Regions from separate parts of the Nocardioides sp. NPDC047086 genome, predicted to be linked through region 1. Evidence: predicted binding sites of a transcription regulator. Region 1 holds the regulator's gene; the other holds the start of a gene.
What was found. The regulator HrcA, encoded in region 1, represses chaperone genes, less so after heat shock. The targets are predictions, from matches to a motif close to TTGGCACTCGNNNNNNNCGAGTGCCAA.
Positions count from the first base shown of each region.

Region 2: a site for HrcA is predicted at 1,738-1,764, ahead of groL (chaperonin GroEL). Genes of this name have one in related genera too.

Region 1 is NZ_JBEYUV010000021.1:8,720-14,893, reverse strand. It holds gene hemW (radical SAM family heme chaperone HemW) at 1-1,054, shown strand, start outside; gene ABZ796_RS16060 (PspC domain-containing protein) at 1,154-1,348, shown strand; gene ABZ796_RS16055 (DUF3097 domain-containing protein) at 1,356-2,204, opposite strand; gene ABZ796_RS16050 (hypothetical protein) at 2,224-2,496, opposite strand; gene hrcA (heat-inducible transcriptional repressor HrcA) at 2,697-3,728, shown strand; gene dnaJ (molecular chaperone DnaJ) at 3,766-4,959, shown strand; gene ABZ796_RS16035 (16S rRNA (uracil(1498)-N(3))-methyltransferase) at 4,966-5,709, shown strand; gene ABZ796_RS16030 (Gmad2 immunoglobulin-like domain-containing protein) at 5,781-6,174, shown strand, end outside.
Region 2 is NZ_JBEYUV010000002.1:27,262-33,435, reverse strand. It holds gene ABZ796_RS02040 (M1 family metallopeptidase) at 1-1,153, shown strand, start outside; gene ABZ796_RS02035 (GNAT family N-acetyltransferase) at 1,195-1,716, shown strand; gene groL (chaperonin GroEL) at 1,929-3,563, shown strand; gene ABZ796_RS02025 (alpha/beta fold hydrolase) at 3,730-4,761, shown strand; gene ABZ796_RS02020 (hypothetical protein) at 5,083-5,658, shown strand; gene ABZ796_RS02015 (nucleotidyltransferase family protein) at 5,655-6,174, shown strand, end outside.

The DNA.
Region 1 (6,174 bases):
GGTCGAGCTGGGCCCCGGCGTGAGCCGGCAGACGTACGCCGACCAGGCCATCGAGGAGGTCCGGCTGGCCCGCCGCGTGCTCGGCGAGCGTGACAAGCAGGTGGACACCGTCTTCTTCGGCGGCGGCACCCCGACGCTCCTCCCGGCGCAGGACCTCACCAGCATCCTGACGGCGATCAAGGACGAGTTCGGTCTCGCCGGCGACGTCGAGGTGACGACCGAGGCCAACCCCGACTCCGTAGACCTGGACTACCTGCGCACCCTGCGCGAGGGCGGCTTCACGCGCCTCAGCTTCGGCATGCAGTCGGCCGTCCCGCACGTACTGAAGACCCTCGACCGCACCCACGACCCCGAGCGCGTCCCGCTGGTCGTCGATTGGGCACGGCAGGCCGGCTTCGAGCAGGTCTCCCTCGACCTCATCTACGGCACCCCGGGCGAGTCGGTCGACGACTGGCGGGTCAGCCTCGACACGGCACTGGCCAGCAACCCCGACCACATCTCGGCCTACTCCCTCATCGTCGAGGACGGCACCGCCTTGGCCCGAAGGGTCAGAAGGGGCGAGATCGAGATGCCTGACGAGGACGACCTCGCCGACAAGTACGAGCTGGCCGACGCCACGTTCCGAAAGCACGGTCTGACCTGGTACGAGGTTTCCAACTGGGCCACCGACGAGTCCCAGCGCTGCCGTCACAACATGCTCTACTGGCAGGGTGGCGACTGGTGGGGTGTCGGCCCCGGCGCCCACAGCCACGTCGGCGGCACCCGGTGGTGGAACGTCAAGCACCCCAAGGCGTACGCGGACCGTATCGGCAGCAACCAGAGCCCCGCCCACGCCCGCGAGATCCTCGCCGAGGAGGACCGGCGGGTCGAGCGCGTGCTTCTCGAGCTGAGACTCGCCGACGGCCTCCCGGCGGACGCCCTCGACGACGAGGGCCGCGCCGCGCTTCCGGAGCAGGTACGCCGCGGCCTGGTCACCGTCGAGGGCGACACGATCCTTCTCACCGAGACCGGCAGGCTCCTCGCCGACGCGGTGGTCCGAGACCTGCTCCCCTGAGGAGCCCTGAGCATCCCTGAGTCCGGGACCTTGGTCCTGACCGAAGGATCAGGGGTGATCCTGATTGGTAAAGAGCGCTCGACAGGGGAGAGTGGAGCCATGGCAACCACAACTCTTTCCCGTCCCAGCAACGACAAATGGATCGCCGGCGTCTGCGGCGGCCTCGGCCAGCGTTTCGGCATCAACTCGAACCTGATCCGGCTGGCCTTCATCATCTCCTGCCTGCTTCCCGGACCGCAGTTCATCGTCTACATCGTGCTGTGGATCATCATGCCGAAGAAGTCGTCCTACTGACGGAGCCTCAGACGGGCTCGGTGACGAAGTCGATCAGCTCCTCGACCCGCCCGAGCAGGGCGGGCTCCAGGTCGCCGAAGGAGTTCACCCGTCCGAGGATGTGCTTCCAGGCACGGGCGATGTCGGCCTGATCGCGGTGGGGCCAGCCCAGGTGCTGGCAGATGCCCTTCTTCCACTCGATCGAGCGCGGCACGTTCGGCCAGGCCTCGAGCCCGAGCCGGGCCGGCTTGACCGCCTGCCACACGTCGATGAACGGGTGGCCCACGATGAGCACGTGCTGGCCGACCGCGGAGCGCCGGATCGACTCCGCGATCCGGGCCTCCTTCGAGCCCTTGACCAGGTGGTCGACGAGCACCCCGACCCGGCGCTCGGGCCCCGGCCGGAACGAGACGAGATGGTCGGCGAGGTCGTCGACCCCGCCCAGGTACTCGACGACGACACCCTCGATCCGCAGGTCGTCGCCCCAGATCTTCTCGACCAGCTCGGCGTCGTGACGCCCCTCGACGAAGATCCGCGACTCGCGCGCGACCCGCGCCTTGACGTTGTCCACGGCGACCGAGCCCGACGCGGTGCGGGTCGGCTTCGCGGGCGCGGTGCGGGTCACCGGGGGAGTGAGGATGACCGGCTTGCCGTCGAGCCAGAAGCCCGGTCCGAGCGGGAACGTACGCCGCTTGCCCTTCCGGTCCTCCAGGGTCAGCGTGTGCAGGTCGCGGTCGATCCGCACGATCTCGCCGACGAAGTCGGTCTCGACCTCCTCCACCACCGCGCCCAGCTCTGCGGGGGTCTCGACGGCACGCCCGTGCTTGGGCTTCTTCCAATCACCGGCCAGGACGTCGGAGCCATAGCGATCGCTCATCCGGAGAACGGTAACGGAGTCAGCAGCGAGAACCCGTGAGCACTCGCCCGAGCTGCTCGAGAACATCGTCCGGCGTGGCCGCGGTCTCCGGGAACCGGAAGGTCACGTGGTGGCCGCCGTCGAGGGTGATCCAGGAGACCTCGACGCTCTCCTCGGTGAGGTGGGAGAGGCGCACGCCCACGATGTGACGCGGCCGCAGACCGAGCCGGGCGGAGAGCGAGCGGCACAGGTCGGCCTGGTGCTCGTCGTTGGCGTGGGTCGTGATGCGGACCAGCAGATCGTCGGCGATCATAGGACTCTCCAGTGGGGCGGAAGCAGTGCAGCGAGTGACTCTAAGGTCAGCCTAACCTAAGGCTATCTCGATGGCGAGAGAAGTAATCCGTTCCACAGAATGAAGCGGCCACCGGAAACTGGTTCCTGTGACGCGAACCGGTAGGATTGGCACTCGCACGGAATGAGTGCCAGGCAGCCAGGACGACAGGGAGGGCGCAGATGCAGAACGAACGCAGGCTCTCCGTCCTTCGGGCCATCGTCGAGGACTACGTGAAGACCGAGGAGCCGGTCGGCTCCAAGGCGCTGGTGGAGCGTCACGGTCTGGGCGTCTCGCCGGCGACGGTACGCAACGACATGGCCGCGCTGGAGGAGGAGGGCTACATCACCGCCCCCCACACCAGCGCCGGCCGGGTGCCCACCGACAAGGGCTACCGCCTCTTCGTCGACCGGCTGACCACGGTCAAGCCGATGACCGCGGCCGAGAAGCGGGCGATCGCCGGTTTCCTCGACGGCGCGGTCGACCTCGACGACGTCGTCAGCCGCTCGACCCGGTTGCTCTCCCAGCTGACCCGCCAGGTCGCGGTGGTGCAGTACCCGACGCTGAGCCGCTCCACCGTCCGCCACGTCGAGCTGGTCTCGCTGGCCCCGACCAGGCTCCTCCTCGTGCTCATCCTCAGCACCGGCCGCGTCGAGCAGCGACTGCTCGAGGTGACCGAGGAGGTCTCCGAGGAGACCCTGGCGGGGCTGCGTACGCAGGTCAACGCCGCCGTGGACGGCGTCATCATCGGTGAGGCCTGCCAGGCGCTGCGCGCGATCGCCCAGCCCGAGGCCGACGCCGAAGCCCCGAGCGACGACCTCGCGACCAGCATCGCCGAGGCCCTGATCGAGGCGATGAGCGACCACCGCTCCGACGAGCGCATCTCCATCGGCGGCACCAGCAACCTGGCCCGCTTCGGCGACAGCTTCGACACCGCCGTACGCCCGCTCCTTGAGGCCCTCGAGGAGCACGTCGTCCTGCTCAAGCTGATGGGCGAGGCGACCGCGGGCGGACTGGTCACGGTGCGGATCGGCGCCGAGGGCCCCTACCAGGAGCTGTCGCAGACCAGCGTGGTCGCGACCGGCTACGGACCTGGCGACGAGGCGCTGGCCACGCTCGGCGTGGTCGGCCCCACCCGGATGGACTACCCCGGATCCATGGCGGCGGTGCGCGCGGTGGCGCGTTACCTCTCCCGGATCCTCGACGAGGCTTGAGCAGCAGACTCGATTCAAGGAAGATCAGCGAACTTCGATGGCAGGAAGACCGACGTTGGACCCCTATGAGCTCCTCGGTGTCGACAAGGACGCCGACGACGCAACGATCAAGAAGGCGTACCGGAAGCTGGCGCGCCAGTACCACCCTGACGTCAATCCCGACGCCGAGTCGCAGGAGAAGTTCAAGGAGATCTCCCACGCGTACGAGGTGCTGAGCGACCCACAGAAGCGGGCTGCGTACGACCGCGGTGGGGACCCGTTCGCGGGCGGTTTCGGCGCGCAGGGCGCGGGCTTCTCCTTCACCGACATCATGGACGCCTTCTTCGGTGGCGCCGGTGCGGGCGCCGGTGGTGCGGGGCGTGGCCCCCGTCCGCGCGTACGCCGCGGGCAGGACGCCCTCATCCGGCTCGACATCGACCTGGCCGAGGCCGCCTTCGGTGTCACCCGCGACCTGAAGGTCGACACCGCGGTCGTCTGCGACACCTGTGGCGGCGAGGGAGCCGCGGAAGGCTCCCACCCGGTCCCGTGCGAGACCTGCCACGGCCAGGGTGAGGTCGCGGTCGTGCAGCGCTCGTTCCTGGGCGAGATCCGTACGCTGCGCCCGTGCTCGGCCTGCAACGGCTTCGGCACCGTCATCCCCGACCCGTGCCGCGACTGCAGCGGCGAGGGCCGGGTGCGCTCCCACCGCACCCTGACCGTCAAGATCCCGCCGGGCGTCGACGACGGCACCCGGGTGCAGCTCGCCGAGCAGGGTGAGGTCGGCCCCGGCGGCGGCCCGGCCGGCGACCTCTACGTCGAGATCCACGTCGCGAAGCACGCCACCTTCACCCGAAGGGGCAACGACCTGCACTGCACCGCGAAGGTGCCGATGACCGCGGCCGCGCTCGGCACCACGCTCAACCTGCCGACGCTGGAGGCCGACCTCGTCGGCGAGGGCGCCGACCAGATCGACCCCGAGGACGCCTCGATCCAGATCGACCTCAAGCCCGGCACCCAGTCCGGGACCGACCACGTCCTGCGCGGCCGCGGTGTGCCCGGTCTGCGGGGCGGTCGCGGCGACCTGATCGTGACCATCAACGTGGAGACCCCCACCAAGCTCGACCTCGAGCAGGAGGCGCTGCTGCGCCAGCTCGCCGAGATGCGCGGTGAGGAGTCCGTCCAGGGCCAGCTCAAGGCGGCCCACAAGGGCGGCGTCTTCTCCTGGTTCAAGGACACCCTCAACGGGCACTGATCCACGATGACTCTCCCTGTCCACCTCGTCGAGTCGCTCGCCGGCACCCGTATCGGCGACGAAGTCGAGGTGAGCGGTGACGAGGGCCACCACGCTGTGGTCGTACGCCGCCTCCGCGTCGGCGAGGAGGTCGTGCTCACCGACGGTGCCGGCGAGGGCGTCACCGGCACGATCACGGCGACCACCAAGAAGTCGATGACCGTACGCGTCGACGAGGTCATCCTCGGCGACGCGCCGCCCGAGCCCGCGCTGACGGTCGTCCAGGCGCTGCCCAAGGGAGATCGCGGCGAGCTCGCCGTCGAGATGCTCACCGAGATCGGCGCCGCCCACATCGTCCCGTGGGCAGCGGCCCGCTCGGTCGCCGTCTGGAAGGGCGAGCGCGCGGTCAAGTCCCTGGCCCGCTGGCGGGCCACCGCCCGCGAGGCCGCCAAGCAGTCGCGCCGGCTGTGGCACCCCGAGGTCGAGCCGATGGCCACCACCGAATCCGTCGTGGCCAAGATCGAGGCGGCCGACGTCGCTGTCGTGCTCCACGAGGAGGGCACCCTCCCGCTCGGTGCCGTCCCGGTCATCGACGAGGGCACCATCCTCGTCGTGGTCGGCCCCGAGGGCGGCCTGACGGAGGACGAGATCGCCCTGTTCGAGAAGGCCGGCGCCACCACCATCCGCCTGGGCGGCGAGGTCCTGCGCACCTCGACGGCCGGTGTCGCCGCGAGCGCCGCCCTCCTGGCCCGCACCCGCCGCTGGGACTGACCGGCCGACTGACCACCGGCTGCTCGGCGTGGTGGGTTCGTCCTTCGGTGGCGCCGGGTGAGTATGGAGGCATGAGGAGCACACGTACGCGTCCGGCGGGCGCCATCATCGCTCTCGCTCTCTGCGGCGTACTGACCGCCGGGTGCGGCAGCAACGATGCCGTCGCCGAGGACCCCGAGGTGTCGACCCAGCCGTCCGAGGAGCCGTCGACGCTGCCACGGACCTCCGCTCTCATCACGCTGGCGGCGCCGGCTGAGGGTGCGACGGTGTCGGACAGCTTCGAGGCCTCGGGCACGGCGAACTCGAACGAGGCGAACGTGCCGTGGGAGATCCGCGACGGCTCCGGCGAGACTGTGCTCGAAGGCCACGCGACCGCTGAGGGGTGGATGGACAAGCTCTACCCGTGGACGACGACGGTCGACGTCTCCGGGCTCGAGCCCGGGACGTACCTCTTCATCGCCCGCA
Region 2 (6,174 bases), on a different contig from region 1:
CGCCCACCTGCGGGTGCAGAAGGTCGCGATCGGCGGTCGCCCCCCGGCCAAGTGGGCCCACCACGACAACCGCCTGGTGCTGCACCTGCGCTCGCGGATCGCAGCCGGCGAGGAGTTCGTGATCACGGTCAGATACTCCGGCAAGCCCCGCCCGGTGGTGCTCTCGCACCACGGCGACGCCGGCTGGGAGGAGCTCGACGACGGTGTCATCGTCGCAGGTCAGCCGCACGGTGCGCCGACCTGGTTCCCGTGCAACGACCGTCCCTCCGACAAGGCCCGCTACGCGATCAGCGTGACGACGGCGCCGGGCTATGCGGTCGTCTCCAACGGCGAGCTGACCTCCCACGTACGCCGCGGCAGCGGGGAGACCTGGCGCTACTGGCAGGCCGAGCCGATGGCGACCTATCTCGCCACCGTGCAGATCGGGCGCTACCGGATCGTCGACATCGCGCCGTCCGGAGGGGCGGGCGGCCAGGTGCCGATCCGGGCCGCGTACCCGGCCGACGCGACCGCCGGCTTCGAGGCCTCCTTCGGGCGCCAGCGGGAGATGATGGCCTACTTCAGCTCGGTCTTCGGTCCCTATCCCTTCGCCTCCTACGCCGTCGTGGTCACCGACGACGAGCTCGAGATCCCGCTCGAGTCGCAGTCGCTGTCGACCTTCGGGCGCAACCACCTCACCGGTGAGTGGTCGGAGGTACGTCTCGTCGCCCACGAGCTCGCTCACCAGTGGTTCGGCAACGCGGTGACGCTGCGCGAGTGGCGCGACATCTGGCTGCACGAGGGTTTCGCCTGCTACAGCGAGTGGCTGTGGTCCGACGCCTCCGGGGGCCGCTCGTGCGGCGAGCACGCCCGTCACCACCACCGCCGGCTCTCCGCGCTGGCGCAGAACCTGGTCCTCGCCGACCCCGGTCCCGCGGACATGTTCGACGATCGTGTCTACAAGCGCGGAGCGCTCACCCTGCACGCACTGCGGCGCACGGTCGGCGACGACTCCTTCTTCCGCATCCTGCGCGCCTGGGTCGCCCGGCACAGCGGGGGATCGGTCACCACCGCCGACTTCGAGGCCCTCGCCGCCGAGGTCTGCGGCCGCGACCTCACCTTGCTCTTCGACGCCTGGCTGCGACGGTCGGTGCTGCCCGACCTGCCCGCCTGACTATCGACCAGCGGACGACGGCCCCGGCTATCCTCGGCGACGTGCCTGAGCTGACCTTCCGTGACGCGACCTTCTCCGATGTGGAGACCCTGGTCGGGCTGATCGAGTCCGCCTACCGCGGCGATGTCTCCCGCGCCGGCTGGACGACCGAGGCCGACCTGCTCGCGGGCCAGCGCACCGACCCCGAAGGCGTACGCGAGGTGATCACCGCTCCGGGCTCCCGGCTCCTGGTCGTCGAGCGTGCCGGCGAGATCGTCGCCTGCTGCCAGCTCCAGAAGCGCGAGGCGTACGTCTACTTCGGCATGTTCTCCGTCTCGCCGCAGCTTCAGGGAGCCGGCGTGGGCAAGACGGTCATCGCCGAGGCCGAACGGATCGCGCGCGAGTGGGGCGCGGAGGAGATCCGGATGACCGTGATCCGCCAGCGCGAGGACCTGATCGCGTTCTACGAGCGGCGGGGGTTCGGGCGTACCGGACGCTTCGAGCCCTTCCCCTACGGCGACGAGCGCTTCGGTCTCCCGCTGCGCGACGACCTCGAGTTCGCCGAGCTCGCGAAGGCTCTCTGATCCTCGCCATTCTGGGATTTTCTTGCACTCGAAGGGGTCGAGTGCTAAACATGAGGCTGGCACTCTTACCATGAGAGTGACAACAACCGGACCGGTGACGTTGAGGCGTCGCGAGCGGCAGGGAAGGGTTCTGCCGGGAGTGGCGTCGTCCGTCGCGGGCAACCCATCGGACCGGATCCAACGAACTTCCCAAGTGAAGGATCGCAGGAGCAATGCCGAAGCTCATCGCTTTCAACGAGGAGGCCCGTCGGGGTCTGGAGAAGGGTCTCAACACCCTCGCCGACGCCGTCAAGGTCACCCTCGGTCCCAAGGGCCGCAACGTCGTGCTCGAGAAGAAGTGGGGTGCCCCCACGATCACCAACGATGGTGTTTCCATCGCCAAGGAGATCGAGCTCGAGGACCCCTACGAGAAGATCGGTGCCGAGCTGGTCAAGGAGGTCGCGAAGAAGACCGACGACGTCGCCGGTGACGGCACGACGACCGCGACCGTTCTCGCCCAGGCGCTGGTCCGCGAGGGCCTGCGCAACGTCGCCGCGGGTGCCAACCCGGCCGGCCTGAAGCGCGGCATCGAGGCGGCCGTCGACGCCGTCTCCGAGCAGCTGCTCGCCCAGGCCAAGGACATCGAGACCAAGGAGCAGATCGCTGCTACCGCCTCGATCTCCGCTGCTGACACCACCGTCGGCGAGATCATCGCCGAGGCGATGGACAAGGTCGGCAAGGAAGGCGTCATCACCGTCGAGGAGTCGAACACCTTCGGGCTCGACCTCGAGCTGACCGAGGGTATGCGCTTCGACAAGGGCTACATCTCGGCCTACTTCGTGACCGACCCGGAGCGTATGGAGACCGTCCTCGACGACCCGTACATCCTGATCGTCAACTCGAAGATCTCCAGCGTCAAGGACCTGATCCCGGTCCTGGAGAAGGTCATGCAGACCGGCAAGCCGCTGGTCATCCTGGCCGAGGACGTCGACGGCGAGGCTCTCTCGACGCTGGTCGTCAACAAGATCAAGGGCACCTTCAAGTCCGTCGCCGTCAAGGCTCCGGGCTTCGGTGACCGCCGCAAGGCCATGCTGCAGGACATCGCCATCCTCACCGGTGGTCAGGTCATCTCCGAGGAGGTCGGCCTCTCCCTGGAGACCGCCGGCATCGAGCTGCTCGGCCAGGCCCGCAAGGTCGTCATCACCAAGGACGAGACCACCATCGTCGAGGGTTCGGGCGACCAGGGTCAGATCGAGGGCCGGGTCAACCAGATCCGTGCCGAGATCGAGAAGTCGGACTCCGACTACGACCGCGAGAAGCTCCAGGAGCGCCTCGCCAAGCTGGCCGGCGGCGTGGCCGTCATCAAGGTCGGCGCGGCCACCGAGGTCGAGCTCAAGGAGCGCAAGCACCGCATCGAGGACGCCGTCCGCAACGCCAAGGCTGCTGTCGAGGAGGGCATCCTCGCCGGCGGTGGTGTCGCGCTGATCCAGGCCGCTGCCGCTGCCTTCGAGAAGCTCGAGCTCGACGGCGACGAGGCCACCGGTGCCTCGATCGTCAAGGCCGCCATCTCGGCGCCGCTGAAGCAGATCGCCATCAACGCCGGCCTCGAGGGCGGCGTCGTGGCGGAGAAGGTCGCCGGCCTCCCGCAGGGCCACGGCCTCAACGCCGCCACGGGCGAGTACGTCGACCTGCTCCAGGCCGGCATCATCGACCCGGCCAAGGTGACCCGCTCGGCGCTGCAGAACGCCGCGTCGATCGCCGCGCTGTTCCTCACCACCGAGGCCGTCGTGGCCGACAAGCCGGAGAAGGCCGCCGCTGGTGGCGACCCGACCGGTGGCATGGGCGACATGGGCGGCATGGGCTTCTGAGTCCGTCTCGCTAGCTCCACCAAGAGGGCCTCTCCTTCGGGAGAGGCCCTCTTCGCGTCTTCCGGTGACGCCAGGGAGGTACGACGGGACGTTCTCGTCCGTTACCGGCGGGTAGACCGACCAAAGTGTCCCGTCGTATCGCGGGCACCGGGCTACGCTCGATCGCATGGGCCTGAAGGCGATGTCGGCGCTGGCGTTCTCGGCCGTGCTTCTCGCTGGATGCGGCGGGGAGCCGGCCGCTTCGCCGTCGTCACGGTCGGCGACGCCGACGGCCTCGGCGATCCCGCCTGCGCCCTCCCCGAGCCCGTCGCAGACGCTGCCACCGGTGACCGACAAGGTCTCGCTCCCGCAGTTGATGCGGGAGGACTTCCCCGGCGGGGAGGTGAAGGTGCTGCGGGAGTCGGGGAGCACGGAGGCCTATCGGCGCTTCGAGGTCAGCTACCCGAGCGGTCCGCTGACGATCACGGGAGTGCTCTTCCGGCCGCGGGGCGCCGGGCCGTTCCCCGGGGTCGTGTTCGCGCACGGCCACATCGACACCGACATCTACGTCACCGGACAGGGCCTGCGGCGCGAGCAGGACCGGCTGGCGCGGGAGGGCTATGTCGTCCTGCACACCGACTACCGCGGCCACGCCGGATCCTCTCCCATCCCGGAAGGCACCGAGGAGGACGAGAGCCGGCTCGGCTACACCCGCGACACCATCAACGCCGTCCAGGCCATGAAGCGACTGCCGTACGTCGACCACGACCGCACCGCGCTGCTCGGCCGCTCCATGGGCGGGGGAGTGGTGATGAACGCGCTGGTCGCCCAGCCGGGGCTGGTGAGAGCCGGGGTGACGTACGCCTCGGTCTCCTCCGACATCGTCGACAACATCAACCGGTGGGCGGTGCCGTCGCGGCCCGAGGAGGTGGCCCGGCTCTACCGGCAGTACGGCGATCCCGAGACGGAGCCGGAGTTCTGGGATGGGCTGTCGGCGCGGACGTACTTCGACCACATCGAGGTCCCGCTCCAGATGCACCACGGGACCAACGACGAGTCCTGCCCGATCCGGTGGGCCTACACCACCCGGGACCTGCTGGAGAGCGCGGGTGTACGTCATCGGCTGTGGGTCTACCCGGGTGAGCAGCACGCCTTCGGGCCGCAGTGGGACCTCTCGATCCGGCGGGTCGTCGGGTTCCTCGATCGTCAGCTGGCATGACCTGATCAGGCGGTGAGGATGGGCCCAGCGGCCCCATCCTTTTGGGGACTTTCGACACTGTCTCGACAACAGCTTGGTAACGCAACATGGGTGCTCCACACAGTGGCCGACTGCGGGGAAGCGTCTGGATCTGGGGGGCTTGATGCCCAAGGGAATATCCGGGTGAAGTTCTGCAGCGGCGGGCGGGGTCAGGGCTCTTCGAAGCCAGGGCCCCGCCTGCGTGTGTCAACGGGTGTCAACGGGTGTGTCCGGCCGGGTGCACGGATGACGCCCACGGGTGAGGCATGATGTTGGCATGAGCGAGCGCCAGCGAACGACGGCATGAGCGTCGACCTCGGACCGAAGACCGGGATGCAGCCGCCGCGGTCACCGTGGCGTTGGGTCGCGGTCGTGATCGCTGCCGCTGTCGTGCTCGTCGCGATCGTCGCCTCCTTCGGCCTCCTCAGCTCCGACGACACCGCCGAGGATCCCGATGCCGCACCTCCGTCGCCGACCGCGACGGTCACCGAGACCGCGCCGGTCCCCTCACCATCCGCTCCGGCCGGGGGTGGCGGGACCACCGAGCTGACCGTCGTCGCCGACGCCGCCCGATGCATCCCACCGACCTCGAAGTGGCTCTCCCAGAACGCCGCGCTGGCCTTCGAAGGCACCGCGGAGAGCGTGTCCGAGACCGAGGCCGTGCTGCGGGTGAAGACGTGGATGTACGCCGACGGTGTCGGTGGCACCGACACCGTCCGGATCGCCCTGCCCACGCCGAGCACGATCCCGATGCCCGAGTTCGAGAAGGGCAAGAACTACCTGGTCGCGGCCAAGGGTGATGCCAAGGTCATCGGCTGTGGCTACAGCGACGCGAAGACTCCGAAGCTGCAGAAGCTCTACACCGCCGCGTTCAAGTGATCTCCGGGCTTCTCCTGGCCGCCGGCGCGGGCCGACGGATGGGCACGCCGAAGGCATTGGTCGACGACTGGCTGGTCCGCTCGCTCGCCGTGCTGCGCGAGGGTGGCTGCGACGACGTGCTCGTCGTGCTCGGGGCGTCCGCCGACGAGGCACGGGTGTTGCTCCCGGCCGATCAGCGGGTCGTCGTCGCCGAGGACTGGGACGCGGGGATGGGGGCTTCGCTGCGGGTCGGTCTGGAGGCGCTCGGGCCGGACGTCGAGGCCGCCGTCGTCCATCTCGTCGACCTGCCGGACGTGGGGGCCGATGTGGTCTCCCGGGTCGTCTCGACCACCGGAGCGGGCTCGACCGCCGGGCTGGCGCGGGCGGCGTACGTCGGGGTTCCCGGGCATCCGGTGCTGATCGGGCGCGACCACTGGGCAGGGGTCATGGAGGCGGCGGTCGGCGACCAGGGCGCCCGTGGCTACCTGAAGGCCCACGACGTACGCCTGGTGGAGTGCGGCGACCTGGCCGGCGGAC